Regions from separate parts of the Rhizobium sp. 05N49 genome, predicted to be linked through region 4. Evidence: predicted binding sites of a transcription regulator. Region 4 holds the regulator's gene; each other region holds the start of a gene.
What was found. Region 4 encodes PhoB, which activates phosphate uptake and scavenging genes when phosphate is short. Its sites were predicted from a motif close to TGTCATNNANCTGTCAT; they were not measured.
Positions count from the first base shown of each region.

Region 1: a site for PhoB is predicted at 2,129-2,145, ahead of olsB (l-ornithine N(alpha)-acyltransferase). Genes of this name have one in related genera too.
Region 2: a site for PhoB is predicted at 3,184-3,200, ahead of AC1DF8_RS32045 (inorganic phosphate transporter). Genes of this name have one in related genera too.
Region 3: a site for PhoB is predicted at 4,720-4,736, ahead of AC1DF8_RS08225 (DUF2794 domain-containing protein). Genes of this name have one in related genera too.

Region 1 covers NZ_JBFTME010000002.1:360,432-369,263, forward strand. Annotated here, with positions in the region: gene AC1DF8_RS05985 (NADP-dependent malic enzyme) at 1-408, shown strand, start outside; gene AC1DF8_RS05990 (bleomycin resistance protein) at 452-1,087, opposite strand; gene olsB (l-ornithine N(alpha)-acyltransferase) at 1,205-2,080, opposite strand; gene AC1DF8_RS06000 (hybrid sensor histidine kinase/response regulator) at 2,189-4,423, opposite strand; gene lspA (signal peptidase II) at 4,479-4,985, opposite strand; gene AC1DF8_RS06010 (TrmH family RNA methyltransferase) at 4,982-5,839, opposite strand; gene AC1DF8_RS06015 (class I SAM-dependent methyltransferase) at 5,836-6,933, opposite strand; gene AC1DF8_RS06020 (CoxG family protein) at 7,049-7,501, shown strand; gene AC1DF8_RS06025 (GNAT family N-acetyltransferase) at 7,534-7,977, shown strand; gene AC1DF8_RS06030 (LapA family protein) at 7,984-8,316, opposite strand; gene AC1DF8_RS06035 (integration host factor subunit beta) at 8,417-8,716, opposite strand; gene sppA (signal peptide peptidase SppA) at 8,747-8,832, opposite strand, start outside.
Region 2 covers NZ_JBFTME010000026.1:35,482-40,869, forward strand. Annotated here, with positions in the region: gene AC1DF8_RS32040 (putative bifunctional diguanylate cyclase/phosphodiesterase) at 1-1,521, shown strand, start outside; gene AC1DF8_RS32045 (inorganic phosphate transporter) at 1,534-3,129, opposite strand; gene AC1DF8_RS32050 (acetate/propionate family kinase) at 3,339-4,517, shown strand; gene AC1DF8_RS32055 (phosphoketolase family protein) at 4,586-5,388, shown strand, end outside.
Region 3 covers NZ_JBFTME010000003.1:185,832-194,663, reverse strand. Annotated here, with positions in the region: gene ccmA (heme ABC exporter ATP-binding protein CcmA) at 1-561, opposite strand, end outside; gene acnA (aconitate hydratase AcnA) at 822-3,512, shown strand; gene AC1DF8_RS08230 (DUF1223 domain-containing protein) at 3,745-4,485, shown strand; gene AC1DF8_RS08225 (DUF2794 domain-containing protein) at 4,759-5,160, shown strand; gene AC1DF8_RS08220 (N-acetyltransferase family protein) at 5,167-5,724, opposite strand; gene AC1DF8_RS08215 (Bax inhibitor-1/YccA family protein) at 5,836-6,564, opposite strand; gene AC1DF8_RS08210 (ABC transporter permease) at 6,744-8,832, opposite strand, start outside.
Region 4 covers NZ_JBFTME010000002.1:478,328-487,159, reverse strand. Annotated here, with positions in the region: gene AC1DF8_RS06610 (Hsp33 family molecular chaperone) at 93-1,088, opposite strand; gene argF (ornithine carbamoyltransferase) at 1,180-2,097, opposite strand; gene AC1DF8_RS06600 (acetylornithine transaminase) at 2,143-3,342, opposite strand; gene AC1DF8_RS06595 (GcrA family cell cycle regulator) at 3,768-4,298, shown strand; gene AC1DF8_RS06590 (pyrroline-5-carboxylate reductase) at 4,598-5,386, shown strand; gene phoB (phosphate regulon transcriptional regulator PhoB) at 5,520-6,203, opposite strand; gene phoU (phosphate signaling complex protein PhoU) at 6,332-7,045, opposite strand; gene pstB (phosphate ABC transporter ATP-binding protein PstB) at 7,090-7,905, opposite strand; gene pstA (phosphate ABC transporter permease PstA) at 7,920-8,832, opposite strand, start outside.

The sequences.
Region 1 (8,832 bases), 120 kb from region 4:
GCGCGCCGCATGGGCTACCAGCCGCGCGTCGCGTTGCTTGCCTATTCCACCTTCGGCCATCCCTCGGGGGAGCGTTCCGAGCGTGTCCGCGAAGCGGTAAAGATCCTCGACAAGCGTCGCGTCGATTTCGAGTATGATGGCGAAATGGCCGCCGATGTTGCCCTGAACCGCAAGGTTATGGAGCAATATCCCTTCTGCCGCCTCTCCGGCCCGGCCAACGTCCTCGTCATGCCGGCATTCCACTCGGCATCGATCTCGACCAAGATGCTGCAGGAACTCGGCGGCTCGACAGTCATTGGCCCCATCCTCGTCGGCTTAGACAAGGCGGTACAGATCACCTCGATGGGCGCCAAGGACAGCGATATCGTCAATATGGCTGCCATCGCGGCCTATGCTGCCGGCTCTTGATAGGTAAAAGAGGCCGGATCACTGCGGTCCGGCCGCACGCAGCCTAGCCCGCGAAGGCGATCAGGTTTCCATCTGGATCGCATACGATGAATGTTCGGGCGCCCCAGGGTTCCAGCCTCAGCGGCTGATGAAACGGCACGCCATTTGCGGTGTATTCGAGAAAAAGTGCCTTCACATCATCAAGTGTGATCGTTGCTGACAGGATATCCCTCTCGCGCTGACGAAGTTCGGGATGGAAGGCAGGCATGTCGACGTGGCGAAGATTGAGCCTGGCTGCATCGCGAATGACTTGCGCATAAAAGGGCGGTTCGCCGTAGGTAAAGGCAATCGTGAAGCCGAGTTTCTGTGAATAGAAATCGCAGGCGGCCTGGATATCGTCCACAAAAAGCTGCGGCTGAGCGTCAAGCAATGTCGGTTGGCAAGCGGATTTCTGCTGGTCGGTTGCATTCATCTCCGTGAGCCCTTTTTTCAGCGCCTCCCAGCTTTCAAATCCCTCCTGTGCGGCCACCAGTTCCTGTGCATCCGCAAGCTTGAACTCAAGTTCGAGGATTTGCCGGTCATTGAGATGGCGGTAGCGGGAAAGCCAATGGCGAATCTCTGCGGCAACAGGATAATAACGATCCTGATGCCAGCGCTTGAATTGCTTGGCTTTCTTCCGGAGATTTTCGAGATTCGGCATGGCGCAAGGTTTGATCTTGTAGGCGGGCATAGCCCAGCCGGCACCATTGCCGATGCGCCCTACTGAAAACGCCGAATAAGAATGGATGCATGAGACATCGCCGTCAAGCGATGGCCGTCAGCTTGCGAAGCGACCTGCGTCTGCACCATAATAATTGAGATATCGGTCGGAAATGCTCGATATCGGCAGCACGATCAGCACGTCGGTCGTATTGAACGCCTGATCGACGACCGCGCTGGAACCGACCATCGCGCCGAGGCGCAGGTAACCCTTGATGAGCGGCGGCAACGCCATCAGCGCCTTTTTCGGATTGACGCCTTCGGGCGGCATCAGGTCCATGTCGCGCGCGAGATGCGGCAGGGCGCCAACGGCCCATTCGTTCTTGGCGAGCACGCTGTGATAGAGGAAGGAGAGTGCCAGCGCATGGCTTTCCGGGTGAACGCCTGGGAAGGAGGCGCAGCCGAACATGGCGCTCATGCCGTGCTTCAGCGCATAGGCCCAATTGCCCTGCCAGAGCAGTTCCACCGTGCGCTTGGTGCGGTACTCCGGCAGCACGCAGGAGCGGCCGAGTTCCATGAAGCGCTTGTCAGGATGACGGGCAATGAGCTCGTCGATCGCAAATTCCGAAGCCGAGTAAAAACCGCCATTGGCCATGGCGACATCCTGCCTCAGCAGCCGGTAGGTCCCGACGATCTGGTCTTCAGCGTCCCCCTCGATCGAGCGGTCGAGAACGAGAAGATGATCGCAGAAGGCATCGTAGGCATCGAAGTCCCGCTCGCGGCGCATGGCGTCTGCCGGCAGCTGGGCCTTCATTTCCTCGACGAAAACGCGGTAACGCACAGCCTGCGCGGCATCGATTTCACGCGCGCTGCGGGCAAGGCGAGTCTCCAGATTGCCGATACGACCGAGAACATCGTCTTCCTTCGGCGCGGCAGCCGTCGACGGCCGAGCGGCCTCGGCAACAGCGTCACAATTAAGGATGTCAACAGACATGGCGATTCTCCCGTCTCCGGCCTACCACACGCCATAAAACACTTATGTACGACAGGAAAGTGACATATCGAATTTGTGCACGCAAGAAACGTGCCGATTTCCCCACCTTCAGCGCGCCTCAGCCCGGCGTGCCGAAAGCGCAACAACCGCCTGTACTTCGGTCAACAGCCTGACTGGATCCACCGGCTTCACCATGACGCGATTGGCGCCGTTGAGCAAGACCTGTCGCCGCGATTCGTCACTCTTGTCAGCAGTCAGGACGATGACCGGTACGGGCTGAAGATCGAGCCGTCGTTCGTGTCCGCGCAGGCGTCCGAGCATGTCGATGCCATTGCCGCCGGGCATGGAGAGATCGCTGATGATGATATCGGGCCTGTCGTCACCCAATGCATAATCGAGCAGGGTTTCGAAATCATCCACGTGCCTGACGGAATGGCCGCCTTTTTCCAGCATGACCCGCACCAGCATGGCATTGATCGGATCGTCCTCGCCTAGCAGGACGGAAAGACCGCCGCCCATCGCCGTGCGTTCAGCAATGGAGGGGCCGAGCCCGGGCTGGTTGTCGTTCAGCGCATCGCGCTTTTCCATGCCGCGCATGCGTCCGCGCAGCACGTCGATCAGCGACTGCTCGCGCAGCGGCCGGATCAGCCACGCATCGAAGAGGTCGAGCGAATAGGAGTTGCGCTCTTCCGGATTGACGAGCAGCACCTTGCGCAGGCCCAGTGCCGCGATCTCCGTGCGATCGGCGATATGCAGCGAGAAATCGTCAGACATGCGGTGATCGACGATAATATCGGTCGGTCGGTCGCCGCTGCGGGCTAGCGACAGCAGACTTTCGCGCGCCGCCTCGCCGGCGGCGACAAGGTGGCAGCGTCCGCCAAGCGTCGTGATCGTTTCGGCGATCGCCGTGCGCGCTGCGCCCGCCGGAGCGAGCAGCACGATGCTGTTTCCCGCCAGCAAGGCATTTCGGGTGGCTGTATCCTCTTCCGAAAATTCGACAGGAAAGCGGATGGTGAACTGGCTGCCCTTGCCCCTCTCGCTTGCAACTGTCAGCGAACCGTCGAATTCGCGCATGATGCGGGCGGAGATTGCAAGGCCGAGGCCCGTGCCGTTGCTCTTCTGGGCAAGCGAACCGCCCTGTTCGAATTCCCCGAATATGCGCGCCTGCTCGTCCGCCGTCATGCCAGGCCCGGTATCGGTCACCGATATCACCAGCTCGCCGGCAGCTCGGGAGACGCGGATGAAGACGCCGCCGGCCTGCGTGAACTTGACGGCATTGCCGATGACATTGAAGAGCACCTGCCGCAGTCGCGCCGGATCGAAGTTCATCAGCTCCGGTACGTCGGAGGAAACTGTCGCGCCGATCTCGATACCCTTCTCATGAGCGCGATGGGCGAGCATCTCGACAACGCTTTCGACCAGCTTGCGCAGGGATTCCGAGCGCGGATGAAGCTGGAAGCGGCCGACCTCGATGGTGGAGAAGTCGAGCAAATCTTCAACCAGCTGCGTCAGCGCCTGACCGGACTGGCGGATGCTGGTGAGGTAGTTCTGCTGTTCCTGCGTGAGCTTCGTTTCTGCGATCAGATGCGCCATGCCGAGAATGCCTGACAGAGGCGTGCGGATTTCGTGACTGACCGTGGCAAGCAGCCGCGATTTGGCGGCGCTGTTATATTCGGCCTTCTGCCGAGCCTCCTCACGGCTTTCGGCGGCAAGCCGCTCTTCGGTCACGTCGCGCGCGATGCTTTGCAAAAGCAGGCGTCCATTTGTCGGATCGCGGGTCACCACATCTTGCCAGAGAAAGATGCGCTGGCCGGTCGATGTCGAGATTTCGACATCATAGCGGTGCGGCTGAGGGCCGGGGCGGAAGGCAAGGCCGATCTCCTCGCAAGTCTGGCCTTCGGGTTTGGCGCGCCCTGTCAGCCGGCGGAACGTCTCATTGGCGCCGATGATGCGGCGGTCCATCGTCCGGGTGACGACGATGTCGCCGAGCACGTCATGGACCTCACCGAGCAGGCCGGTTGTATCGACACGTTCAGATATATCCGGGCTTCGCCCGCCGGGCCTGGCTCCGTTCTTCAAAAGCGTGGCAAGATAGCCTGCAATCGCGGCGATCAGGACAAGGCCGAGGCCTGCAACGAGTGACCCGCCCCAGTGAGAAAGCAACAGCAGCAGGATCGCCGAAATGAGACCTGCTCCGCCGAGCCAGTAAAAGAGCAGAGGATACAGAGAGCGCAGGGGAGGCGGCGACGATAATTCACCCGCCGTCCGGCCTCGGTAGGCCCTGACGGCGGTACCGCCGAATGCGGCGGACAATCGGTCCTGTAACTGCGCCAGACTCTGCATGCAGTCCAGCTAACATATTGCCCGTTCCGAATGTTTTCAGGAATCCGCTAAAAATTTAATGATCCGTCTTTTTCGGCTTCTGCAGCATCTCATCGACAATGACGCAGCCTGCGCCAACGGTGATAAAACTGTCGGCGAGATTGAACACGGCGAAGGACCAGGTTTCCGTGTGGAAGAGGATATAGTCGATCACATGGCCATAGGCGAAACGGTCGATGAGATTGCCGATCGCTCCTGCAATGATCAGCGCGTAACCGAGATGCGCCAGCCAGCGGTCCTTGGCCGTGCGATGCCAGAGATAAAGTACGAAAGCGACGATGATCAGGCGCATGCCGACGATGAACCAGCCATCCATGCCTGATAGCATCGAGAACGCGACGCCCAGATTGTAAGTGCGGTAGAGCGCCAGCATCGGAATGACGGGCACGGCTTCCTGCAGCGGAAGATAATGGTCGACGGCGATCTTGACGATCTGGTCGAGGATGACGGCGATCACGATGAAGATCAGGATCGGCAGCGGTCGTGAAAAGAGCGCCGGGCGTGCGGTCGCAAGATCGGTCATTTGCCCTCGGACAGTGAGAGGAGATGGCGGCGTGCCTCGAAAAGCATGACGGCTGTGGCAACGCCGAGATTGAGGGAATCGGCGCGACCCTGCTGCGGAATGCGGGCAAGCGCGTCCGCTTCCCTGGCAAGCTGGTCCGGCAGGCCGGATTGTTCGTTGCCCATCAGAAGCACGACCGGCTTCTTCTTGTAATCGATCGTGCGATAGTCGACCGAGCCGGCAAGATGGGTCGCGACGACGGAAACGCCCGCCTGCTTCTTCCAGGCGATGAATTCCTCCGCAGTTGCATGGGCGACCTGAACGGCAAAGACCGAGCCCATGGTGGCCCGCACCGTTTCCAACGAGAAAGGATCGGTCGTTTCGCCGACAAGAATGACGCCGGAGGCGCCGGCCGCGTCAGCCGTCCGGATGATCGTTCCAAGATTGCCCGGATCGCGCACGCGGTCGAGCGCCACCCACGTCTCGCCATCCTTCGGCCGGATATCCCTGAGCTTTGCCCAGCGCGTTTCGAAAATGCCGACCACCATCTGCGGATTGTCGCGACGCGTGATCGAGGAGATCACCTTCTCGCTGACTTCGAGCACCAGACCGCCGGACGCAACGGTCTTTGCCGCCATCTGCTCGACCAGCGGCTTGCCCTTGGCTGCCTTGGCATAGACGAGCGTGCGGATTGTCCAGCCGAGCTCGATCGCGTCGATGACGAGCTTCAGCCCTTCAGCCATGAAGGTGCCGCTCTCTTCACGCGACTTCTTGTTGGTCAGCGCCTTGATGTCTTTTATGATCGGATTGGCAAGCGAGGTGACTTCCTTCACCTGCCCAACCCTGCGGGGGCCGCGATCGTGGAATTCGTTCATTTCGGCACCCAGCGGGAAAAGAGGGAAGTGGAGAGCGCCCGACCCGGCGTCTTGCCGTCAAGGCCTGCCTCGCGGATGACGAGTTCGCCGGATTCGACCACGCCGCCGGCCCCGCGCATTGTCTCGCGCATCAATTCGTGGATCGAATAGAAGCTCGCCCGGATCGAATAGGCGGTCAGCACCAGGCCGACGGCTCTAGGCGACAGGATCTCGCGGCAGATATCCAGCATCAGCGGCAGGTGTTCGAAGAGATGCCAGACCTCGCCGTTCGGCCCGCGGCCGAATTTCGGCGGGTCGGTGAGAATGATGTCGTATTGGCTGCCTCGGCGCTCCTCGCGCAGGATGAACTTCATGGCGTCCTCGCAGATCCAGCGGATCGGCAATTTCTCCATGCGTCCCAGCGCCTGGTTCTCGCGGGCCCAGCCGATCGCCTTCTTCGACGCGTCCACATGCGTGACCTCCGCACCGGCGGCGGCGGCGACCAGTGAGGCGACGCCGGTATAACCGAAGAGGTTCAGCACCTTCAGAGGTCGCCCAGCCCGTTCCACCTGTTCCTTCATCCAGCTCCAGTGCACGATCTGCTCGGGAAAAACGCCGACATGCCGGAAGGAGGTGAAGCGGCCGAAGAAATCGACACCGAGCAGGTTGAGGGGCCAGGTCTCGCCATGCGCCCCCTTCGGAAAACGCCAGCGGCCAGTGCCTTCCTCATCCGTATCGCCGGTGAAGACAGCGTCGACCTTCTCCCAGGCATGGGCGGGCAGGGTTGGCTGCCACAGTGCCTGTCCCTCAGGGCGCACGATCCGGTAGGGGCCGTACTGCTCCAGCTTCTGACCGTTGCCGCTGTCGATCAGATGGAAATCGCCGGCGCCCGTCGAATCGAGGATGACGGGGACGCGTTCAGCCGGCCGCTCGCCATTGCGCACCATGAGCGGGCGGTCGATTGCTGCCGGAATGGCTGCCGGTGGGCGCTGTTCGCGCTGAGGTGCAGGTTTTGCGGCCGTCTTCTCCGGCATTGCAGGTCGCGCATCGCTGCGGCGTCCGCCCGAAGGGCCTGCCGACGTCTTCGCGCCGGGCCGGCGTTCTCTCTGTTTCAACGTGGTCTTCCGCGTCCAAAAATCAATTGAGCCAGTGCAAATAGCATCCTGTCCGACCTTGGCAAAGCGCTTTCCCGTTATGATATGGTTCGCTCATGGAAATGGGGAATTGCTGATGGAACTGATCGGGGAGGAACGCATCGCCGCGCCGCGGGATGTTGTATGGGCGGCCATGAACGATCCCGATATCATCAGGCAATGCATTCCCGGCTGCCAAAACGTCGAAAAGCTGTCGTCCACACAATTCCTGGCAACGGTCAAAGTCGGTTTCGGACTGTTTTCCGTGACGTTCAACGGCGAGATCAGGCTTTCGGATGTCGATGTGCCGCGCAGTTACACCATCGCCGCGGAAGGGCGGGGCGGGATTGCCGGCTTTGCAAGAGGCGAAGCCGATGTGACCCTGGTGGACGAGGGCCTGCATACCTTGCTGTGTTATAAGGCGGACGGTGATACGGGGGGGCGGGTCGCCGAACTCGGCGGCAGGCTGATCCGCACCACGCTGGAAAAGCTCGCGCGACGCTTCTGGGGCAGCTTCAACGCGGCCGTCGTCGAAAAGGCTGCAGGCTAGACACTATGCACAATCCCTTCCAAGCAGGATCGATGACCTGGAAAATCCGACCGAACCGTCCCGAAGATGCGATGCAGCTCGCTGAGATCTACCTCTCCGTCCGACGCCGAACCTTCACATGGGTGGACCCCGGCAAATTTCATCGGGAGGATTTTGCCGCCCATACCAACGGTGAAATGATCTCCGTCTGCGAGGAACCCGCTGGGAAGATAGCTGGCTTCATATCGATCTGGGCGGCGGATGATTTCATCCACATGCTCTACATCCTGCCCGAATTCCAGGGCAAAGGCGCGGGAACCGCGTTGCTGCAATCGCTTCCTGCCTGGCCCGAGCACAGGTATCGGCTGAAATGCCTGGTCAACAACAGCAGGGCCAAAGCCTTCTATCTGGCGCATGGCTTTCAGGTCACCGGCAGGGGCGCCTCGACGGAAGGCGACTATGAAGAACTGAGTTTCATTCCCGCCACGACGGGATAGTTGCAATCATCGCGAGGGTAACTGTCCGGCGATTTCCTCCGCCCGCGTTTTGTGGCGGCCAGCTTCGCCTTGCCAGCGGATTGCTTCCTTGGCTTCGACGCGTGCGCGCTTGCGATGTTTGCCTTGATTGAACCAGGTCGCAGCAGAACCCACCAGCATGCCAATGATGAAGGCGATCAGCAGGAAGACGAAGAAAGGCGCGGCGAGGGAAAGAACCTGATCTTCCGGGCGAAACGGATTGAAGGCAAGCGTCACATTCTGTCGGTTGGCGACGCAGAAGATAATCAGGATGACGCCGAGTGGCAGCAAAATCAAAAGGTTGATGATCTTCTTGGTCATATGGTTCTCCGCGCCGGTCTTCCAAAGGCAAGCTTCATGGACGCCAGAATAGAAGGGCGGCGGCGAAGTTCAAGTGTGGCTTGATGCGCGATGCCGAGGATCAATCCTCTTCGTCGGCCTGTCCGGGGTTCAGGCGCTCGCGCAGTTCCTTCCCGGTCTTGAAGAAGGGGACCCACTTCTCTTCGACAAATACCGTATCGCCGGTGCGCGGGTTGCGGCCGGAGCGGGATGGGCGGTTCTTGACGGAAAATGCGCCGAAGCCGCGCAGTTCGACGCGGTTGCCGGCAGCAAGCGCATCCGTGATCTCGTCGAGGACCGCATTGACGATATTTTCAACATCGCGGTGGTAGAGATGCGGATTGCGTGCCGCAACGATCTGCACCAGTTCGGACTTGATCACGATTGCCCCCTTAAATTATTGATTTCTTATTCAATCCTGGCCAACCTGCCAAACTGAAAGCAGCCCGTCAAGGAGCAACTTTGGGGGTAGGATGCCGTTCATATCCTGACCTTTGA
Region 2 (5,388 bases), on a different contig from region 4:
GCGCTTGGTGCGGCGTTGTGGATTTCGGGTGCCCTGCTTGATGTCGATAGCTGGCTCGTCACCTTCATGAGCCGTTTCGAAAATTACGGTGCAGACAAGTTTGTGCTCGCTCTCGGCATCGCCGGCGGAATGAGCTTCATCTATTCCGTGTTGCGCATCGCCGACCTTCGCAAGGAGATGCAGCTTCGCGATGCCGCCCAGGCGCGCGCTGACTGGACGGCCACCCATGATCATCTGACGAAGCTTCCGAACCGTTACGCCTTCGAGCGCAAGATTTTGCCGAAGCTCTCCGATACACAGGGCAATATTCCCGAAGAATCCAGCAGCAATGTCACCATCTTCTCCGTCGACCTCGACGGCTTCAAGAAGGTCAACGATCTTGTCGGCCATAAGGGCGGCGACGTCTTGCTGGTGGAAGTGTCCAAGCGCATTTGTGCACTTGGCAATGCCGATTGCGTCTATCGTTTCGGCGGCGATGAATTCATCATCATTGCCCTCGGCCTTACAGCAGCCCGCGAGGAATGGTTCGCCAAAGTGCTCATCCAGGCGGTTACCCGCCCGATCCTGATCGATGGCTTTGCTGTCGAGGTCGGTGCCAGCGTCGGCTACGATCGCTGGAACGAGGGCGCCGAACCTTTGGAGGATGCTGCCCATCGCGCCGATCTTGCCATGTACGAGGCGAAATCGCGCGGCCCCAATCACAATCTGATCTTTGAACCATCCATGCAGGACAGGGTGACGGAGCGCGCATCGCTGGAAACAAAACTGCGCGGAGCCATTCAAAGCAAGGCCATCAAGATCCACTACCAGCCGCTGATCGACCTTAGGAGCGGCAGGCTCTGCGGCTTCGAGGCGCTTGCGCGGTGGACCGATGAAGACGGCATGAACATCCCGCCGCCTGTCTTCATCAGTATTGCCGAAGAAACCGGCATGATCACCGAACTGTTCGAAAACCTCCTGACCCAGGCATGCCACGATGCGCTGGACTGGCCCGACCATGTCAGGCTGTCCTTCAATGTTTCGCCGGTGCAGATGGAAGACAAGCTGCTTACCTCGCGCATTCTCAAGGTGCTGACAGCAAGTCGTCTGCCGGCGAAACGGCTCGAGGTGGAAATTACCGAAAACGCGCTGATCCAGGATCCGGCGATCGCTGCCCATATTCTCGATGAACTGCACGAGGCAGGTGTGCAGATCGCACTCGACGACTTCGGCACGGGCTATTCGAGCCTCGCGCAGCTCGCCCGCTACCGCTTCGACAAAATCAAGATCGACAAGAGCTTCATCGCAACCTGCCGCGAGGACGAAAAGCAGGACAAGATCGTCCGTGCCATGCTCGCACTCGGCAGGAGCCTCAACATCAAGACAACGGCGGAAGGCATCGAGGAGCACGTCCAGCTCGCGTATCTGCTGCAGCTCGGCTGCGATATCGGCCAGGGCTATCTCTTCGGCAAGGCGATGCCCGCCGCAGAGGCGAGCATCTTTATCGAAAGTCAAAATGCTGGTCTGGCCTCTACGGCTTGACCAGGCTCAGACCTAGAAGACCTGGCGCAGGATCACGAACAGCAGGAAGGCGATCGCGATCGAGGCCGGCAGCGTCAGCACCCAGGCCATGATCATATTGCGCACGGTCGACCATTGCAGGCCCGACCCATTCGCAGCCATCGTGCCGGCAACGCCCGACGACAGCACATGCGTGGTCGAAACCGGCAGGCCGAGATGGTCCGCCGAGGCGATCGTCACCATGGCGACGACTTCCGCAGCAGCACCCTGTCCGTAGGTTAGATGCGTCTTGCCGATCTTTTCGCCAACGGTGACGACGATGCGCTTCCAGCCGACCATCGTGCCAAGGCCGAGAGCCAGCGCCACCGCGACCTTCACCCACAGCGGAATGAACTTCGTCGCATTGTCGACCGAGGCATGATAGGCGGTGACCGCCTTCAGATCGGTCGCGTCCATCGGCAGCAGCTTCTGCTTGTCGATGAGCTTCAGCGCCTCGCCGATCAGATAGATATCGTTGCGGATGTTGCCGACAAGATTTGTCGGAACGGCTTCCAGCGTCGGGAAGGCAGCCACTTCAGCGCTTGTGTGATGGATATATTCCTGCAGCGCCGGCGTGGTCGCATCCGTCCAGACCTTGTTCTTGACGGCATTGCTGATCTCGGCCTTGTAATCGCCAACAGTCACACCCGGCTTCACATACTTGCCGAGTGCCGTTTCCACCTGGGCCGAAGCCGACTTGTAGGCTTCGAGATAGTTGACGTCAGGCGTGCGGTTCAGCGCGAAGGCGGTCGGCACGAGACCGATGAGGATGAGCATGATGAGGCCCATGCCCTTCTGGCCGTCATTCGAGCCGTGGGCGAAGCTGACGCCCGTGCAGGTGAAGATCAGGATAGCGCGAATCCACAACGGCGGCGGCTGGTTGCCCTTCGGCTCCTGATAGAGTTCGGGCTTGCGAACGAGGAATTTCAGGACCAGCAGCAGAATGGCGGAGAGACCGAAGCCGATGAGCGGCGAGATCAGCAGCGACAGACCGATATTCGTCGCCTGCGACCAGTCCACACCACTGGTAGCGGACCCTGCCGGCGCCAGGAACTGGTTGGCGAGGCCGACGCCGATGATCGAGCCGACCAGTGTGTGCGAACTTGATGACGGCAGGCCGAGATACCAGGTGCCGAGGTTCCAGAGGATCGCCGCGATCAACAGTGCAAAGACCATCGCAAGACCGGACCCGGAACCGACCTGCAGGATAAGCTCGACCGGCAGCAGCGCCAGAATGCCGAAAGCGACGGCGCCGGTGGACGTCAGAACGCCGAGGAAATTGAAGAAACCCGACCAGATGACGGCAAACTCCGCCGGCATGGAGCGCGTGTAGATGACGGTTGCCACCGCATTCGCAGTATCGTGAAAACCGTTGACGAACTCGAAGCCAAGCGCGATCAACAGCGCAAGACCGAGAAGTAACCAGGGAACGGCAACTGCGGCAGTCAGATCACGGGCGAGGGCATAGGCGACATATCCGAGACCGCAAACAACAACGAGCCCGAACACCGGCAGAAACCATTTGCCGGAGGAGTTCGAGTGATGCAGCGGATGGGAAGCGTCGCTATGGCTGGGGGCAATATCGGCCATGGCATAGTTCCTTGTTCCATTTGCAAATTTGCCATTTGTTAATAAATCCGTAGCGTGAAACTCTCATGACGCGGCGATCCGCGCTTGGTCCTGGTCTGGCCCGAAATCGACAACCGAAAATCGCCTGCCCGGAAGGCAAAAGGCTTCCCACTCGGCGCAATGACGCTAAGTTCGCTCAACGTCACGCTTGCCGGGGAGCATCAAGCAACATGCCGTCAACCGATCTTCTCCTGACATTCAATGCCGGCTCCTCGACGGTGAAGATCGGCATTTTCGCCATCGAGGATGCGAGGGTGCGGCGGATCGGCAAGGGCGTAATCGATTTTCGCGCCGCGCCGCTGGCCTTCAGCCTGACCGAAGGCCCGAAGACTTTCGACATGCCCCTGAAAGCCGCGCTGACCGACGATCTGCATTCCGTCATCGACGAGACGTTCGAGCTGTTGGCGGACCACTTCGATATCGCCGCTGTCCGTGCGGCAGGCCACCGCGTCGTCCATGGCGGCGACCGCTTTACCGAAGCGATATCGCTCGACGATGCCGCAATCGACGCGATCGACGCACTGATCCCGCTCGCTCCCCTTCACCAGCCGCAGGCGCTACGCTTCATTCGCGCGCTCAGGCACTTGAGGCCGCATCTTGCCCAGACGGCCTCCTTCGATACCGCTTTTCACGCCACTCAGGCCGATCTCGTCCGCCGCTTCGCCATCCCTCGTGCACTTCATGAGGAAGGCATCAAGCGCTACGGTTTTCACGGTCTCTCCTACAAGTTCATTGCCGGTGAAGTGAACCGCAGGTTGTCGACCAAGCCGAGGATCGCCGCCGCCCATCTCGGCAGCGGTGCAAGCCTCTGCGCATTGGAAAAAGGTGTCAGCCGCGATTGCAGCATGGGCTTTTCGACGCTCGACGGCATTCCGATGGCGACACGGCCCGGCTGGCTCGACCCCGGCGTGATCCTGCATCTCCTACAGCAGAAGAAGCTGTCTGCCGATCAGGTGGAAGATATGCTCTATCATCGCGCCGGTCTGCTCGGCGTCTCCGGCATCAATGCCGATACGCGCGATCTTCTCGAGGACGGCCGTCCAGAGGCCCGAGAGGCGCTCGACCTTTTCACGTTGCGCATCGCCGGCGAAATCGGCCGCATGTCTGTGACGCTCGGCGGGCTCGACGCCATCGTCTTTACCGCTGGCATCGGCGAGCACCAGCCCCAGATTCGCGCCGCCGTCCTCCAGCGTCTCGCCTGGCTCGGCGTTACGGTTGATGACAAGGCAAACAGCGCCAACGGCTTCACAATCACGACACCCGCAAGCCGCATAACGGCGCATGTCATTGCCACGGACGAGGAACAGATCATCGCACAGGAGGCGCTCGCAATAGTTCGCTCCGGCTGATCCAGATCAAAGGCACGCGGGCGCTAGCAGCTAGAATTGACGTTGAACAAGTTTAAATGGGAGAATCCATGGAAAAGCATGTCTCGACTCCAGCAGTTCTGTCCGACGCCGAACTCACTCTCATCGACCGCTACTGGCGCGCAGCCAATTATCTCTCGGTCGGGCAGATCTATCTCCTCTCCAATCCTCTCCTACGCCAGCCCCTGGAACCAGAACATATCAAGCCCCGCCTGCTCGGCCACTGGGGTACGACGCCAGGTCTCAATTTCATCTATGCACATCTGAACCGCGTTATCCGCGCCCGCGATCTCGACATCATCTATATGTGCGGCCCCGGTCACGGCGGACCGGGCATGGTCGCCAATACCTATCTCGAAGGCATCTACAGCGAGATCTATCCCCATATCGCCGAGACCGAGGACGGCATGCGCAAGCTCTTCCGCCAGTTTTCCTTCCCCGGCGGCATCCCGAGCCACGCAGCACCGGAAACGCCGGGCTCCATTCATGAGGGCGGCGAACTCGGTTATGCACTCGTTCACGCGTATGGCGCCGCCTTCGATAATCCCGATCTGGTCGTCGCCTGCGTTATCGGTGACGGTGAGGCCGAAACCGGCCCGCTTGCAGCAAGCTGGCACTCCAACAAATTCCTGAATCCTGCCCGCGACGGCGCTGTTCTGCCGATCCTGCACCTGAACGGCTACAAGATTGCCAACCCGACCATCCTCGGCCGTGCGAGTGACGATGACCTGGCACATTTGTTCGAGGGCTATGGCTATGAGCCCTTCTTCGTCGAAGGCCATGAGCCTGCAAAGATGCATCAGCAGATGGCGGCAACCTTCGAGAAAGTCTTCGATCGTATCCGCGCCATTCA
Region 3 (8,832 bases), on a different contig from region 4:
CGCGGCGACGACAATCCCGCCTTCCGTCAAATGCGCTTCGATCAGTTGCGCAAACAGCCTGTCCGCATTCGCATCCAGCGCTGCGGTCGGCTCGTCCAGGATCCAGACTGGGCGATGGGAAACCAGAAGCTTGGCGAAGGCGAAGCGGCGCTGCTGGCCGGCTGAGAGGTAGCCGAAGGGCAAGTGCGTGATGCCGGACAGGCCGACGGCTTCCGCGGCCTCTTCGGTGCCCAGGCCAGTTCTCGTGCCAGAACCCAGGAAGGATCGCCAGAAATCCAGATTTTCTGCAACCGTAAGTTCCGTCTTCATGGCATTCCGATGGCCAAGGTAGTGGCTCGCTTCGGCCGCCGGACGACTTTCGCCGGCTGGCGAATCACTGACTGTAACGGAGCCTTTTTCGGGCCTCAAAAGACCGGCCACCACGCGCAATAAAGTGGACTTTCCCGATCCGTTTTTGCCTGTCAGGATCAGTGCCTCGCCGGGATGCAAGTGAAAGGAAACGTTAACGAAAATCAGATCTTCCCCGCGCCGGGCCGCCAGATTTTCAGCGATGAGATGCATGCATCGGCTCTTTCTTCGTTGGCGCTCTCAGGCGGGCTCAAAAAATGTCCAATTTTGACCTTGTCGCTATGGCAAGTCTTTACGAAATTATCTATAAGACCTGCAACCACGCCAGCGGTCGGCGTGAATATCATCCTTGCGCCGAACTTGAGGTTTCTCCTCACGTGCGGACAGCGGAAATGGCCGTACCCGCATCCTGATGTGCATTAAGTGCATAGGCGTTCGCACGACTGTGTTGGCTATCAGAAACGGGGTCTCTCGTGTCTAAATCTCTTGACAGTTTCAATTGTCGGTCCACGCTTTCCGTTGGTGGAAAGGACTACGTCTACTACAGCCTGCCGAAGGCTGAGGCAAACGGCCTGCCCGGCGTTTCGAAGCTCCCTTATTCGATGAAGGTGCTGCTGGAAAACCTGCTGCGCTTCGAAGACGGCCAGTCGGTCACCAAGGAGCACATCCTCGCCGTCGCCGAATGGCTGAACAACAAGGGCGCCGTCGAGAACGAGATCGCCTATCGCCCGGCGCGTGTGCTGATGCAGGACTTCACCGGCGTTCCCGCCGTCGTTGACCTTGCCGCAATGCGCGACGCGATGGTTTCCCTCGGTGGCGATCCGGAAAAGATCAACCCGCTCGTTCCCGTCGACCTCGTCATCGACCATTCCGTCATTGTCGACGAATTCGGCACGCCGCAGGCTTTCGCTAAGAATGTCGAGCTGGAATACCAGCGCAACGGCGAGCGTTACCGCTTCCTGAAGTGGGGTCAGCAGGCGTTCAAGAACTTCCGCGTCGTTCCTCCGGGCACCGGCATCTGTCACCAGGTCAATCTCGAATATCTCGGCCAGACCGTCTGGACGAAGGAAGAGGACGGCGAGACGATCGCCTATCCCGACACCTGCGTCGGTACCGACTCGCATACGACGATGATCAACGGCCTCGGCGTTCTCGGCTGGGGTGTCGGCGGTATCGAAGCTGAAGCCGCCATGCTCGGCCAGCCGGTTTCGATGCTGCTGCCTGAGGTTATCGGCTTCAAGCTGACTGGCAAGCTCAAGGAAGGCGTCACCGCGACCGACCTCGTTCTGACCGTCGTGCAGATGCTGCGCAAGAAGGGCGTCGTTTCCAAGTTCGTCGAATTCTTCGGCCCGGGCATGGACAACATGCCGCTCGCCGACCGCGCGACGATCGGCAACATGGGTCCGGAATATGGCGCAACCTGCGGCTTCTTCCCGGTCGATGGCGAAACCATCAACTACCTCACGATGTCCGGCCGTACGCATGACCGAATCGCACTCGTCGAAGCCTATTCCAAGGCACAGGGCATGTGGCGCGATGGCGACGGTTCCGACCTCGTCTTCACCGACACCCTGGAACTCGACCTCGGCGACGTCGTTCCCTCGATGGCCGGCCCGAAGCGTCCGGAAGGCCGCATCGCACTCGAAAACATCGCCACCGGTTTCGCCGGCTCGATGGATGCCGACTACAAGAAGCCCGGCCAGCTCAATAACCGCTATGCGGTCGAAGGTACGGATTTCGATCTCGGCCATGGTGACGTGGCGATTGCCGCCATCACCTCCTGCACCAACACGTCCAACCCGTCGGTTCTGATCGCTGCCGGCCTTCTCGCCCGCAACGCCGTTGCCAAGGGCCTTAAGACCAAGCCGTGGGTCAAGACCTCGCTTGCTCCCGGATCGCAGGTCGTCGGCGAATATCTCGCCAAGTCCGGCCTGCAGGCCGATCTCGACAAGCTCGGCTTCAACCTCGTCGGCTTCGGCTGCACGACCTGCATCGGCAATTCCGGTCCGCTGCCGGCACCGATCTCCAAGACGATCAACGACAAGGGCCTGATCGTTTCCGGCGTGCTCTCCGGCAATCGCAACTTCGAAGGCCGTATCTCGCCGGACGTTCAAGCGAACTACCTCGCTTCGCCGCCGCTGGTCGTCGCCTACGCGCTCGCCGGCACGGTGCAGAAGGATCTGACCAAGGAGCCGATCGGTGAAGACCAGAACGGCAACCCGGTCTATCTGAAGGACATCTGGCCGACGTCGCACGAAGTGCAGGACTTCATCCAGAAGTACGTCACCCGCGAACTCTACGAAACGAAGTATGCCGACGTCTTCAAGGGCGACGAAAATTGGCAGGCCGTTCAGGTTCCTCCGGGCCAGACCTATGCCTGGGACGACGATTCGACCTACGTCCAGAACCCGCCGTACTTTGTCGGCATGGGCAAGAAGGGCACCGGCACATCCGACATCAAGGGTGCACGTGTTCTCGGCCTCTTCGGCGACAAGATCACCACCGACCACATTTCTCCGGCCGGTTCGATCAAGGCTGCGTCGCCGGCAGGCGCCTACCTGCTCGGCCATGACGTCGCCGTCGCCGACTTCAACCAGTACGGAACGCGCCGCGGCAACCATGAAGTCATGATGCGCGGCACCTTCGCCAATATCCGCATCCGCAACTTCATGCTTGGCGCGAACGGCAAGGAAGGTGGCTACACCATCCACTACCCGTCCAAGGAAGAGACCTCGATCTACGATGCGGCCATGCAGTACAAGGCCGAGGGCGTTCCGCTCGTCATCTTCGCTGGCGTGGAATATGGCAATGGCTCGTCGCGTGACTGGGCTGCGAAGGGCACGAACCTGCTCGGCGTCAAGGCCGTGATCGCCCAGAGCTTCGAGCGCATTCACCGTTCGAACCTCGTCGGCATGGGTGTCATCCCCTTCGTCTTCGAAGAGGGCACGACCTGGCAGAGCCTCGACCTGAAGGGCGACGAACTCGTCACCATCGAGGGCCTCGAAAACATCAAGCCGCGCGAAAAGAAGATCGCCAAGATCACCTATGCCGACGGCACGGTGAAGGACGTTCCGCTGGTGTCGCGCGTCGACACGCTGGACGAGGTTGTCTACCTCAACAATGGCGGCATCCTGCAGACGGTTCTGCGCGATCTCGCAGCCTGATTTTTAAGATACTTGACTGATAATGACCGCCGGAGAGCAATTTCCGGCGGTTTTTCTTTGCGCAAAACAGGTCGGTATCACCGCTCACGCCGATGTGTTTCAGCAGCCTGCGGCCTGGGGCTTCGTCTCACCCGTTCGTGACTTTGCGTTTGGAGCCGGAAGGATTATTCGTACGTTCATATCTCAGAGCCGGCGGTCAGGATTGCCGGCACTGAAAAAGAGGTGCTGGTGAATGTCCCCGCGTTTTATGATCCCGCTGATCGTCGGGCTTGCTTTTGCAGGTCCTCTCATGGCCGAAGACGGCACGCCGAAAGGCGTCGTCGAACTGTTCACGGCGCAGGGCTGCGCCTCCTGTCCGCCTGCCGATGCTGCATTCCGCAAGCTCGTCAGCCAGGGCAACGTCATCGCGCTCGCCTATCATGTTGACTATTGGAATTATCTCGGCTGGGCAGACACGTTGAGCTCGAAGGAAAATACCGAGCGGCAGTATGGCTATGCCCGTATGATGGGGCGCAGCAACGTCTATACGCCCCAGGCTATCGTCAATGGCCGGGACCATCTCGCAGGTGCCGATCTTGCCGGTATCAACGGCAAGATAAATGGCTATGCCAACGATGGCAAAGGCCTGACCGTGCCTGTCAGCGCCCACATGCGTGGCGACGAAATGGAGATCAAGCTGGGTGCGGGCCAGGGCAAGGCCAATGTCGTCATGGTCTATTTCGACAAGGAAAAAACGATCGACGTCGAGAAGGGCGAAAACAGCGGCCAGAAGATCTCGTACCTCCACAGTGTCACCGACGTGGAGACCGTCGGCATGTGGGATGGCAAGGCCACAACGCTCACTCTGCCGGCGAGCGTCATGGAAAAACCGGATCTCGAGGGATCAGCGATTCTCTTGCAGTCTGTGACTGACAACGGCGATCCGGGAGCGATCCTCGGCGCGACGGTCGTCATGGCAGGAAAAAATATATAAGGATTTCATTCGCTTGCGGATGAAAGTTAGGCGGCCCGGCAAAGCGTATTCGGGGCTGGGGTTAAGGTCGATACGCTCCGCCGGGCCCTTTGGCGCGCTGGCGCCAAACTGGAGCCTATAGTTCTCTTGCAAATGAGGCGCTGTTTTGTCTGAATTGCGGCACCGCCGAGAAAGCCGGTTTCGTCCCCAGTGTGATAGTCGGCGCCCTTGCAATTTGTCGTGGCTCGGGCAAACTGTCACCCTCCTGTCACACGTGGAGGTCTTGGGAGTCTGATGACAGATACGCCGGATTTGCGACACGGCGAAAGCCGCTCCGTCGACAATAGCTCTTCAACCGTCGTTGATCTCAAGGAATACAGACAAAACAAGGACCCGATGCCGGTGACATTTCACCGGCGGGAACTCGACCAGATTCTGTGGATCTACGGCCGCATGGTCGGCGAGGGCGAGTGGAAAGACTACGCGATCGACCATACCAGGGAGAAGGCGGTATTCTCCGTCTTCAAGCGTTCAGGCGAAATGCCGCTCTTCCGCATCGAGAAGAACCCTAAGCTTGCCGCCAAGCAGGGCGCCTATTCGGTGGTAAACTTCAACGGCGTGATCCTGAAGRGCGGCCACGAACTTGGGCCTGTTCTGAAGGTTTTCGACAAGTCGCTGAAGCTCGTCGACAAATAGGCCATATCATCCCTTGATCAGGGTGCCTGGATAGGCCTCGGGATCGGGATGGGTTTCTGTTCCTTCGCCAAGCCTGCGCTGCATCAGCATCGTATCCAGCCAACGGCCGTGCTTGTAGCCGGCACCTTTCATCAGACCGATCTCTTCGAAACCCAGCGACCGGTGAAGCGCGATCGATGCCGCGCTCGCGCCGCCGATGACGGCTGTCATCTGGCGGAAGCCAGAGACGGTGCAGCGTGAAATCAGCTCTCCGAGGAGCAACTTGCCGATGCCCTTTCCGCGCGCCTCCGTGCCGAGATAAATCGAATCCTCGACCAGCCAGCGATAGGCCGGACGGGTGCGGAATGCCGATGCATAGGCATAACCGAGCAGCGTTCCGTCCTCGGCCGTTGCGGCAATATAAGGATAGGACTGCTCCCTGATAGCGCAGTAGCGGGCCGTCATTTCCGCTTCGGTCGGGGGCACGATCTCGTAGCTCGACGTGCCGTTCAGTACGGACTCGCGATAGATTTCGGTAATGGCAGGAAGATCGGAGGGAAGAGCGTCGCGCAGGAGAGGGGGCATTTCGGATCGATCGGCACGGTTGGATGACAGCCCACGTTGAAGCATTCCAGCGAGGTGCCCGCAACAAAAAAGGCGGCCGAAGCCGCCTTTTCGTGTTTCAGTCCAGCCTGCTTACTTGCGGTTGCCCATGAACTGCAGCAGGAACATGAAGAGGTTGATGAAGTCGAGGTAGAGCGTGAGGGCGCCCATGATGGCCTTGCGACCAGCGACGTCATAACCGTCTGCTTCATAATACATTTCCTTGATCCGCTGGGTATCGTAGGCGGTGAGGCCTGCGAAGATCAGCACGCCGATCACGGAGATTGCGAACTGCAGGGCCGACGAAGCCAAGAAGATGTTGACCAGCGAAGCGATGATCAGGCCGAAGAGACCCATGATCAGGAACGAGCCCATCGCCGACAGGTCACGCTTGGTCGTGTAGCCGTAGAGCGACAGCGCACCGAAGGACGCGGCGGTCACGAAGAAGGTCTGCGTGATGCTCGACTGCGTGTAGATCAGGAAGATCGACGACAGGGAGAGACCGACCAGTGCAGCATAGACCCAGAAGGTTGTCTGAGCCGCAGCCACGCTCATGCGGTTAATGCGGAAGCTCAGGAAGAAGACCGCCGCAAGAGGCGCAAGGATCACAACCCAGCGCAGGGGCGACTGGTACAGGACCTGGCCGAACTGGGTGAGCTGGCCGTCCTGGACGGCGAAGGTAAATGCGAAATAGGCGGCCAAACCAGTGATCGCCAGACCCAGCGCCATCAGGTTGTAGACCTTGAGCATATAAGCGCGGAGGCCTTGATCAATCACTTCGCCGGTTTGTGCACGGCTTTGGTAGTTACGAAGATCAGCCATAGTTTCCTCTTACAAGCTCCGATGGAAATACGGTGTCGGGTTTACGACCCGGGCGCCGCTGCGGAGCTTCCAGCATGCCTGCTGACAATATGAGGCTTTCGCCCTTTTCAAACAAGGCCTTTGCAATCTGCCGCTCGGTTAAATCGCCGTAAGGTGAAGGGATTTAAGCCCCTTGCCCGTCACAGCTCGCGCAAAACGGGTGCCGCCTTCTGCCCGAGGATGCGCCAGGTGCCGATCAGGCCGATGCCGACGGTCAATACAAGGGCGGTGACAAGCGTGAGACCCGCGACATCAGGCATGAAGCTGGAGGGCAGGCGCATGATGCGACTGACAATGAACCAAGCAGCGACACCGCCGGCAAAGAGCGCGAAAATCGCAGTGGCAACACCAAGGATGAGATATTCGTAGCTGAAGGCACGGATCAGCATGGCCCTCGTCGCGCCAAGCGTTTTCAGCACCACAGCATCATGAGTGCGCGCTCGATTTCCGGCGGCAAGTGCGCCGGCCAGCACGAGAACGGAGGCGATGAGTGCAACGGATGCTGCAGCGCGGATGGCGGTCGCAAGCTCGCCGACCAACTGGTTGACGATATCGATCGCGTCCTTGACACGCACGCTGGTGATGGTCGGATAGGCATTGGTCACGGATTTCAGGATCGCAGCGTCCTCCGCCTCGGTCGAGGCAGGGTCGGTCAGTGTCGCCAGCCACGCATGCGGGGCACCACGGAAGGTGTTCGGCGAGAAGACCATCACGAAGTTGATCGACAGCGATTCCCACTCGACCCGCCGCAGATTGGCGATCTTGGCCGTGATGTTGCGGCCGAGGACATTGACAGTCACGGTATCGCCGATCTTCAGCCCGAGTTCATGCGCTTCTTCCGCGGAAAAGGAAACGAGCGGCTCGCCACTGTAATCCTTTGGCCACCATTGACCTTCGACAAGTGTCGAATTTTCCGGCGCGCTTTCCTCGTAGGTGATGCCGCGGTCGCCGTTGAGCACCCAGCGGCCGGCCGCCGGAACATTCATCTTGGTCACGTCCTGGCCGTTAAAGGCGATGATGCGGCCGCGCAGCATCGGTACTTCCACCAGTTTGCCATTTGGTGATCGGGTGTGGATCAGGTTGCGGAAGGTATCGAGTTCGGAGCCCTGGATATCAACGAAGAAGAAATTCGGCGCGCCTTCATTCATGCGGCCGGTCAATTGCTGGCGCAGATTGCCGTCGATCAGCGTCAGCGTCACGAGCAGCGCAAGGCCGAGACCGAGCGAGAGAACGACGGAGGGCGTCAGTGCTCCGGGGCGATGGATGTTGCCGATCGCCAGCCGCAGCGCCGGCGAGTTCACGCGCGGGCTTCTACGCGCCACCCAGGCGATCAAAGCCGCGACCAGCCGCAGGATGACGAAGGCGAAAATGATGGCGCCGACAAAAACCACAGCGATGAAGCGATCATAGGCGGTAAAGATGGCGAGGCCTGCGAGTGCTGCCATGAAGAGCACGGCCAGCAGCACATAAGGCCAGGAGGGCAGGCGGCGTGCCTCGAAACCCTGTTCGCGGAAGAGTGCGGTTGCCGGCACCTCGCGCGCATGGCCGAGCGGCAGGATGGCAAAGGCAAGCGTCGTGAGCATGCCGAAGAGGGCCGCAAGAAGCAGAGCGCCGGGATAGAGCGTCGGATCGGTGGAAACCGGCAGGAACTGGGCAAGGAACTGCGCAGCCAGCATTGGTGACAATGCCCCGAACACGAGACCGATCAAGATGCCGGCAGCCGCGATAATGCCGATCTGGAAGAGATAGATCCAAACAACGACGGCGGCGGGCGCGCCCAGGCATTTGAAGGTGGCGATCGTCGTTCGCTTGGCATCAAGGAAGGCGCGAACCGCGTTGGCGACGCCGACGCCGCCGACGATCAATGCGGTGAGGCCGACCAGCGTGAGGAACTGCGAGAAGCGGGTGATGTTTTCCGTCAGTGACGGGGCGGCGCGATCGCTGGTCCGGATCGACCAGCCGGCTGACGGGAATTCCCTGGTGGCGCGCGCCTGGATGCCGCTCATCGTGCTGCGGTCTTCCAGCTTGATCTTGTAGACATGCTCCACAAGGCTGCCCGTCTGGATCAGGCCCGAAGCCTGCAGTGCGTTTCGGCTTATGAGCATGCGAGGGGCGAAGCCGAAACCTTCCGAGAGCGCATCGGGCTCGGTCTTGACCGTGCCTGTGATGCTGAGCTTGACGTTGCCGAGCAGCAGTTCGTCGCCGATCTGCAATCCCAACCGCTCCAGC
Region 4 (8,832 bases):
AAACGCATAGACACACAGTGACTACCGAAAGTCGAGTCACTGTGCTGTACCCTCGCCTGTTTATTGCTTCTCGTCTCTTCTAGTCAGGAAGACTAGATAAGCTGAGGCGTCAGTTCCTGCACCGGGAAGCGATAGGTCGTGGAGCAGAATTCGCAGGTCACCGCGATCTCGCCGTTTTCCTGGCTCGCCTCGATTTCCTCCGCGCTGAATCCCTTCAGCACGCCGCCGATCTTTTCGCGCGAACAGCTGCAACGATCGAAGACCGCCCGCGGATCGTAGACACGCACGCCGCGTTCGTGGAAGAGGCGGAAGAGCAGGCGTTCCGTGCCGACCTGCGGATCGGTCAGTTCGTCAGCATCGACCGTTTCAACGAGCGAGCGGGCCTCCGTCCAGGCATCATCCTCAACATGGGCGCGCGTAGCCGTGTCGCCATCGCCGCCATGAAGATCGGGCTGGCGCATACGCTCCGGCGCTTCCGGCAGGAACTGGGCGACGAGGCCCCCTGCCCGCCAGCGGTGACGCGGCTTGCCGTTCTCGTCGCGGTCGAAGAGTTCGGCAGCGGCAAGGCGCACACGTGTCGGGATCTGTTCCGACTGGCGGAAATAGACACCGGCTATGTCTTCCAGCGAGGTACCGTCAAGCGCGACGATGCCCTGATAGGGCTGGCTGAACTTGCCCTGGTCGATGGTGAAGGCGAGCACGCCCTTGCCGAGCAGCTGTTCCGGCTCCGTTTCGCCTGCTGCAATCGCCTTGTCGAGCAAGGCCTGATCGAAGCGGGCGTAGGCCCGGACATTTTCCGGCGTGGAGAAATCGGCGACCAGTAGATCGACGGGACCGTCGCTTTTGGTCTGGACCGTGAATTTGCCCTCGAACTTCAGCGAGGTGCCGAGCAGCACGGTGAGCACCACCACTTCCGCCAGAAGGCGGGCGACGGGCATGGGATAGTGATGGCGCTCGAGGATCGAATCCAGCATCGGGCCGAGCTGGACGGCGCGACCGCGCACATCCAGCCCTTCCACCTGGAAGGGGACGACATGATCATCGCCGGCGAAATCGAACTCGCCGAGGGCGGCGGCAGCTTCTGCCATGGCTTTCACTCCTGTTCTGTCAGAGCAGCCGGCTAGCGCACCGGCTGCTTGCGCAGCCGCGAGTTTTGGACTCGCGACATCCGATTATGGTTCAGATCGCGCCCAGGCACCAAGCAAGAATCGACTTCTGCGCATGAAGACGGTTTTCCGCCTCATCGAAGACCACGGACTGCGGGCCATCGATCACCTCATCCGTCACCTCCTCGCCGCGGTGGGCGGGAAGGCAATGCATGAACAATGCATCTTTGCCGGCCTGCGCCATCAAATGCGCATTGACCTGATAAGGCTGGAAGACATTGTGACCACGGGCCCGATGTTCCTGATTCATGGAGACCCAGGTATCGGTCACCACACAATCGACGCCGGCGACCGCACGGTCAGCATCATGGTAAAGCATGATTTCGGCGCCCTCATTGCGGGCCCAGTTCAGATAGTGATCCTTCGGCTCGGAACCAAGGGGTACCGCCATGTTCATGCGGTAGCCGAAACGGGCAGCCCCTTCCACGAGGGAATGCAGCACGTTGTTGCCGTCGCCGGTCCAGGCGATCGTCTTGCCCTTGATCGGGCCGCGATGCTCTTCGAAGGTCATGATATCAGCCATGATCTGGCAGGGATGGGTGTCATCGGTCAGGGCGTTGATAACGGGCACCGTGGCATGCTCGGCTAGCTCCAGCATCCGGCTGTGCTCGGTCGTACGGATCATGATGGCATCGACATAGCGCGACAGGACCTTGGCCGTGTCGCCGATGGTCTCGGCGCGGCCGAGCTGCATTTCAGTACCCGACAGGAACAGCGTCTCGCCGCCGAGCTGGCGCATGCCGACGTCGAAGGAGACGCGGGTGCGGGTCGACGGTTTCTCGAAGATCATGGCCAGCATCTTGCCGGCGAGCGGCTTGTCGGCGGAACCGGCCTTGAATGCCTGCTTTCGCACCTTGGCATCGTCCATGATGGTTCTGAGGTCGGAAGCGGTGACTGCGGAGAGATCGAGAAAGTGTTTGGGGGAAGCCATTGTTCGTTACCTGCTACGCCCGCCAGCGGGCGGGGCAATGTCCTATCAAGCGGTCTTCTTGACCTTGGCGGCACGGATGCTTTCGGCAGCGCGTTCGAGACGGGAAAGCCCCTCGCGCGCCTCCTCGGCGGTTACGACCAGCGGCGGCAGCAGGCGGATGACATTGTCGCCCGCCGGGATCGCCAGAAGGTGTGCTGCGCGAATTTCCTTCAGCAGTTCCGCCGAGGGGATGGCAGCCTTGACGCCGAGCAGCAGACCTTCGCCCCTGATATCTTCGATCACATCAGGATAACGATCCTTGAGCGAGGCAAGGCCCTGACGGAAGACCAGGGTGACATCGCGCACGTGCTGCAGGAAGCCCTCGGCAAGGATGACATCGAGAACCGCGTTGCCGACGGCCATGGCCAGCGGATTGCCGCCATAGGTGGAACCATGCGTGCCGGCCTTCATGCCGGAGGCTGCTTCTGCGGTCGCGAGGCAGGCGCCGAGCGGGAAGCCGCCGCCGATGCCCTTCGCAACAGCCATGATATCGGGCGTGACACCCGACCATTCATGGGCGAAGAGCTTGCCGGTGCGGCCGACGCCGGTCTGAACTTCATCGAGAATGAGGAGCAGACCATGCTCATCGCAGAGCTGGCGGAGCGCCTTCATGAATTCAGGCGTCACCGGGCGCACGCCACCTTCACCCTGCACGGGTTCGATGAGGATGCCGGCCGTCTTGTCGGTAATCGCGGCACGTACCGCCTCGACATCGCCGAAAGGAACCTGGTCGAAACCGGGGGTCTTGGGGCCGAAACCTTCGAGATATTTTTCCTGGCCGCCGGCTGCGATCGTCGCCAGCGTGCGGCCGTGGAAGGCGCCTTCGAAGGTGATGATATGGAAACGTTCCGGATGACCCTTGGAGAACTGGTAGCGGCGCGCCGTCTTGATGGCGCATTCGAGCGCCTCGGCGCCGGAATTGGTGAAGAACACCTTGTCGGCGAAGGTGGCCCCGGTCAGGCGGTTGGCAAGCTTCTCCTGGCCGGGGATCTCATAGACGTTGGAGAGGTGCCAGACCTTGTCAGCCTGATCCCTGAGAGCAGCCACGACATGCGGATTGCCGTGTCCGACAGAGGTGACGGCAACGCCCGCGCCAAAATCCAGATATCGCTCGCCGGTTTCGGTGATCAGCCAGACGCCTTCACCTCGCTCGAACCGCAGCGGGGCACGAGAATAGGTATCATAAAGCGGCGAGGCTTCAGCCATGGCGCGATCTCCTTCAATCAGGCTCTGAGGCAACGGACTCCGGCTAAGAAAACCAGGTCCGAAAAATTAAAAATGCCGCCTTTCGGCGGCCTGAAGCACTATTTACTTTTCGCACTGCAATGTCAACAAAACTGAGGATTTAGCGCATGCGTCAAGCCTGCAATCCGCATTACAGGTCTATCAACAGCTAATGTTGCAGAAATGACTCTCCCGGGAAGCAAGTTGGGGAAAACTACGAATTCGGATTCATCGGATTCCTGCGACTCTTGTCACAGAGTCAGGCTCACACTAGGTTAAAGTTCAATTACTAGACTGCATGCGGCGGAACTAGTCACCAAAATTGATCAGGCGTTTCTTGCTTCGGAGGCTTCCGAGGCAACGGTGAGGGATTCTGCCATCACCAACGCGAAAGGTGGAGACAGGGCATGAACTGGACAGACGAGCGTGTCGAAAAGCTCAAGAAGCTTTGGTCGGAGGGACTGAGTGCCAGCCAGATCGCTGCGCAACTTGGCGGAGTAAGTAGAAACGCTGTTATCGGCAAGGTTCACCGGCTCAGTCTTCCCGGCCGCGCCAAGGCCGGCGGAACCGCAACCACGGCGCGTGCGCCCAAGCGCAACACCTCTGCGCCCCGCGCCCCGAACTATGCATCTCGCATCGCCACCCGCACCGTGACGCGCCAGCAGGGCGCAACGATGCTGAAGGAAGAGATCGAGATCGAAACGGTCGAGGAAATGGAATACGTGCCGGCCAAAAACGTGGTCGTGCCTATTTCGCGCCGCCTCGGCCTGACGGAACTGACGGAGCGCACCTGCAAGTGGCCGGTCGGCGATCCGCTGAAGGACGATTTCTACTTCTGCGGCTGCGACTCCCCGGATTCATCGCCCTATTGCAACTACCACCAGCGTCTCGCCTATCAGCCGGTGAGCGAACGCCGCAAGGCTGTCCGGGTCGCCTAATCCGCGATCTTCCAACAGACGCGATGTATCATCACCCCTCCTCGCCTTGCGCGGAGGGGTGATTTTTTAGCCGGCACAGGAACGGCGGAAAACGGTTCCTGACCACGATCTGCGGAAGGCCGATCTCTGCCTGCATCCACCTGCCTGACAATACGAACTTATGTGGCCAAGACCATCGATGCGTTTCAGCCCCAGGGCTGGCATGGACCGGTGGGTCATAGCGCTGTAGCGCGATATTCTGATACAGATGCGGTATTCTGGTCGAGTAGCACGGCGCACATAGTCGCTTGGGGGTGCCAATGGAGATCGATCCAAAGCGGATGACAATGGGGTTCGTCGGGGCGGGCACGATTACCGAGGCTGTCGTCACCGGATTGGGCAAGACAGCGTTTCGCGACGCACCCATCGCGCTGTCACCTCGTAACGCAGGCGTCGCCTCCCGGCTCGCGGCGGCAAACGGGAATGTGTCTATCGCTGTGGGCAACCAGGATGTTCTCGACCGCTCCGATCTCGTATTTTTGGCAGTGAGGCCGCAAATTGCCGAGGAGGTCATCCGCTCGCTTCGATTTCGGCCGGGCCACCATGTCATCAGCTTTGTCGCGGCTACGCCAATGGATCAACTGCTGGCGTGGATCGATCGGCCGGTTCGCCTGAGCCTGGCAATTCCACTTCCGTTCGTCGCCGATCTCCAGGGGGCGACTGCGATCTACCCGCCCGACGAGGTCTCCCACACCCTCTTTTCGGCGCTCGGAACGGCGATCCAGGTTGAAGACAAGCAGGAGTTCGAACTTCTCGCGGTGGCGAGCTGCCTGATGGCCAGCTATTTCGGCATCCTGGACGCGACGTCGACCTGGCTGCAGAGCAAGGGGCTCTCGGGAACGGCTGGCGACGCCTACCTCCGTCAATTGTTTTCCGGCCTCGCCCATGCTGCCCGTTCAAAACCTGTCGCGAGTTTCGATGAACTCATCGGCGAGCATTCGACCAAGGGCGGATTGAACGAACAGGTGCTCGAAGACTTTCGTGCGTTTGGCGGCACTGCGGCTCTGCAAAAGGCTCTTGATCGAATTCTTGTGCGCATCCGTCTGTAAAAAGCAGATCCTTTCGAGGTTCGCTTTCGGCGCCTGGTGTCGGCTTTCGTAAGGAGCTAGGGGTGCCAGATAGACAAACGGGCCGCCCGGCAAGCGAGCGACCCGTCTGGACCTCCGATCACTCGGATTAAGCTTAAGCTTCCATGGAATATCCCGCGCCGCGCACGGTGCGGATGACATCCTGCATGTTGGAGAAATTCAGCGCCTTGCGCAGGCGGCCGACATGGACGTCGACGGTGCGCTCGTCCACGTAAATATCATGGCCCCAGACGCCGTCGAGAAGCTGCGAGCGGGAGAAGACGCGGCCCGGCGAGGACATCAGGAATTCCAGCAGGCGGAATTCGGTCGGGCCGAGGCGGACTTCGCGGCTCTTGCGATGGACGCGGTGCGTTTCGCGATCGAGCTCGATATCACCACATTTCAGAACGGTGGAGAGCACCTCGGGACGGGCGCGTCGGAGCATCGCCTTGACGCGGGCGACGAGTTCCGGCGTGGAGAAGGGCTTGACGACATAGTCGTCCGCGCCGGTCGAAAGACCGCGAACGCGCTCGCTCTCTTCACCGCGCGCCGTCAGCATGATGATCGGCAGGCGCTCGGTTTCCGGCCGCATGCGCAGCCGGCGGCAGAGCTCGATGCCGGAAACGCCCGGCAGCATCCAGTCAAGGATGAGCAGGTCCGGCGTGCGCTCCTGAAGCCGGATTTCGGCTTCGTCGCCACGAAGGATCGTATCCACCTCGAAACCTTCGGCTTCGAGGTTGTAGCGGAGAAGCACGCTCAGCGCCTCTTCATCTTCAACAACTGCAACTCTTGGGATCATGCGTGTCAGTCTCCTAATGCATGATCCTTAAACCGGGGGTGATTTAAGCAAGGGACCATGCAAGACTCGGAATTGGCTGCGACCCTTGCGCGCCCCGACGGGGCGCGCACGCAATCGGCAGGTCCGGATTACTCCGTGACCGCACCAACGGTATTGGAGCTGTCGTCCTTCGGACGCTCGCCCTCCGGCTGGGCGCCGGTTGCCATGTAGTAGATCGTCTCGGCGATGTTGGTCGCGTGGTCGCCGATGCGCTCGATGTTCTTGGCGCAGAAGAGAAGATGCGTGCAGCTCGTGATGTTGCGCGGATCTTCCATCATGTAGGTGAGGAGTTCGCGGAACAGCGAGGTGTACATCGCGTCGATCTCGTCGTCGCGCTCGCGGATGGACTTGGCCTTGTCGGCCGAGCGATTGGTGTAGACGTCGAGCACTTCCTTAAGCTGGACCAGCGCCAGTTCGGAGAGATGCTCGAGACCGCGGGCGAGCTTGCGCGGAACGCCGGTGCTCTGCACCGCGATGACGCGCTTTGCCGTGTTCTTGCCGAGATCGCCGACGCGCTCGAGGTCGGCGGCGATGCGGATCGAACCCATGATCTCGCGAAGGTCGGAGGCCATCGGCTGGCGGCGGGCGATCGTGACGATCGCCTTGTCGTTGATCTCGCGTTCAGCGTGATCGAGGATCACGTCGTCGGAAATGACCTTCTGAGCGAGTGCGGTGTCACCGTTGACCAGCGCGCGAATTGCGTCGGCGCCCATCTGTTCGGCAAGACCACCCATCTCGGAAATGCGCCGGGACAGGAACTTCAGATCGTCGTCATAGGCGGAAAAAATATGTGTCGATGCCATGGGGCTTTGTCCTCGAAAATCGGGAAGGCTTCACATTGCCAAAATCAGCCGAACCGGCCCATGATATAGTCCTGGGTGCGCGGATCGTCCGGATTGGTGAACATCTTGTCAGTATCGTTTTCCTCGACCAGGTTGCCGAGGTGGAACATGGCCGTACGCTGTGATACGCGCGCGGCCTGCTGCATGGAATGCGTCACAATGACGATCGTGTAGTTTTCACGCAGCTCGTGGATCAGCTCTTCGACCTTTGCAGTCGCGATCGGGTCGAGCGCCGAGCAGGGCTCGTCCATCAGGATGACTTCCGGGCTGACGGCGACAGCGCGTGCGATGCACAGACGCTGCTGCTGACCACCGGAAAGGCCGGTACCGGATTCATGCACGCGGTCCTTGACCTCGTTCCAGAGGCCGGCGCGCTGCAGGCTGGTCTCGACGATCTGGTCGAGGTCGGCCTTGGACTTTGCCAGACCGTGAATGCGCGGGCCGTAGGAGACGTTTTCATAGATCGTCTTCGGGAACGGGTTCGGCTTCTGGAACACCATGCCGACGCGGGCGCGGAGTTCGACGACGTCGATATCGGGATCGTAGATATCATCCGTGTCGAGCGTGATCTTGCCGGTCACGCGGCAGCCGTCGATCGTGTCGTTCATGCGGTTCAGCGAACGCAGGAAGGTGGACTTGCCGCAGCCCGAGGGGCCGATCAGCGCGGTCACGGTGTTTTCGCGGATGTTCAGATTGACATCGAAAAGCGCACGCTTCTCGCCGTAATAAACGGAGACATCCTGACCGATCATCTTATACGGAACGTTGCTCATTTTCTGGTCCAGCGCCTTCTCGACTGCGGCTTCCGTCAACATGTTCATGATCTTTACTCCGTTTACCAGCGGCGCTCAAAGCGACGACGCAAGAGGATAGCTCCGATGTTCATGACGATCAGGAACAGGAGCAGGACGATGATGGCACCCGAGGTTCTTTCCACGAATGCGCGCTCGGCTTCGTTGGCCCACATGTAGACCTGAACCGGAAGTGCCGTGGAGGGATCGAGCGGAGTGGCCGGCGCCTGGGCGACGAAGGCGACCATGCCGATCAGGAGCAGCGGCGCAGTTTCGCCGAGTGCGTGGGCAAGGCCGATGATCGTGCCGGTCAGGATGCCGGGCATTGCAAGCGGCAGCACATGGTGGAACACCATCTGCATCTTCGAGGCGCCAAGGCCGAGGGCTGCCGAGCGGATCGACGGCGGTACGGCGCGCAGCGCCGCACGCGTCGCGATGATGATCGTCGGAAGCGTCATCAGGGTCAGCACCAGGCCCCCGACGAGCGACGCCGAACGCGGCAGGCCGGCGAAGTTGATGAAGACCGACAATCCGAGCAGACCGTAGACGATCGACGGAACGGCGGCGAGGTTGTTGATGTTGACCTCGATCAGATCCGTCAGCTTGTTCTTCGGCGCGAATTCCTCGAGGTAGATCGAGGCAGCGACGCCGATCGGCAACGAAAGGGCAAGCACGATGAGCATCAGGTAGAGCGAGCCGATGAGGGCGACGCCGAGACCTGCTGCTTCCGGACGGCTGGAATTGCCGTTGACGAAGAGGCCGGTGTTGAACGTCTTGTGGAGAGCACCGCTCGCCTTCAGCTCGTTCATCCAGGCAACCTGCTTGTCGTTGACCTTGCGGTTCTTCTCATCGACCGAAAGGTTGATCTGGCCTTTGTTGGCACTGTCGATATTGGCATCTGCAAGCACCGTGACATTGACGGTCTTGCCGATGATCGACGGGTCGGCAACGACCATG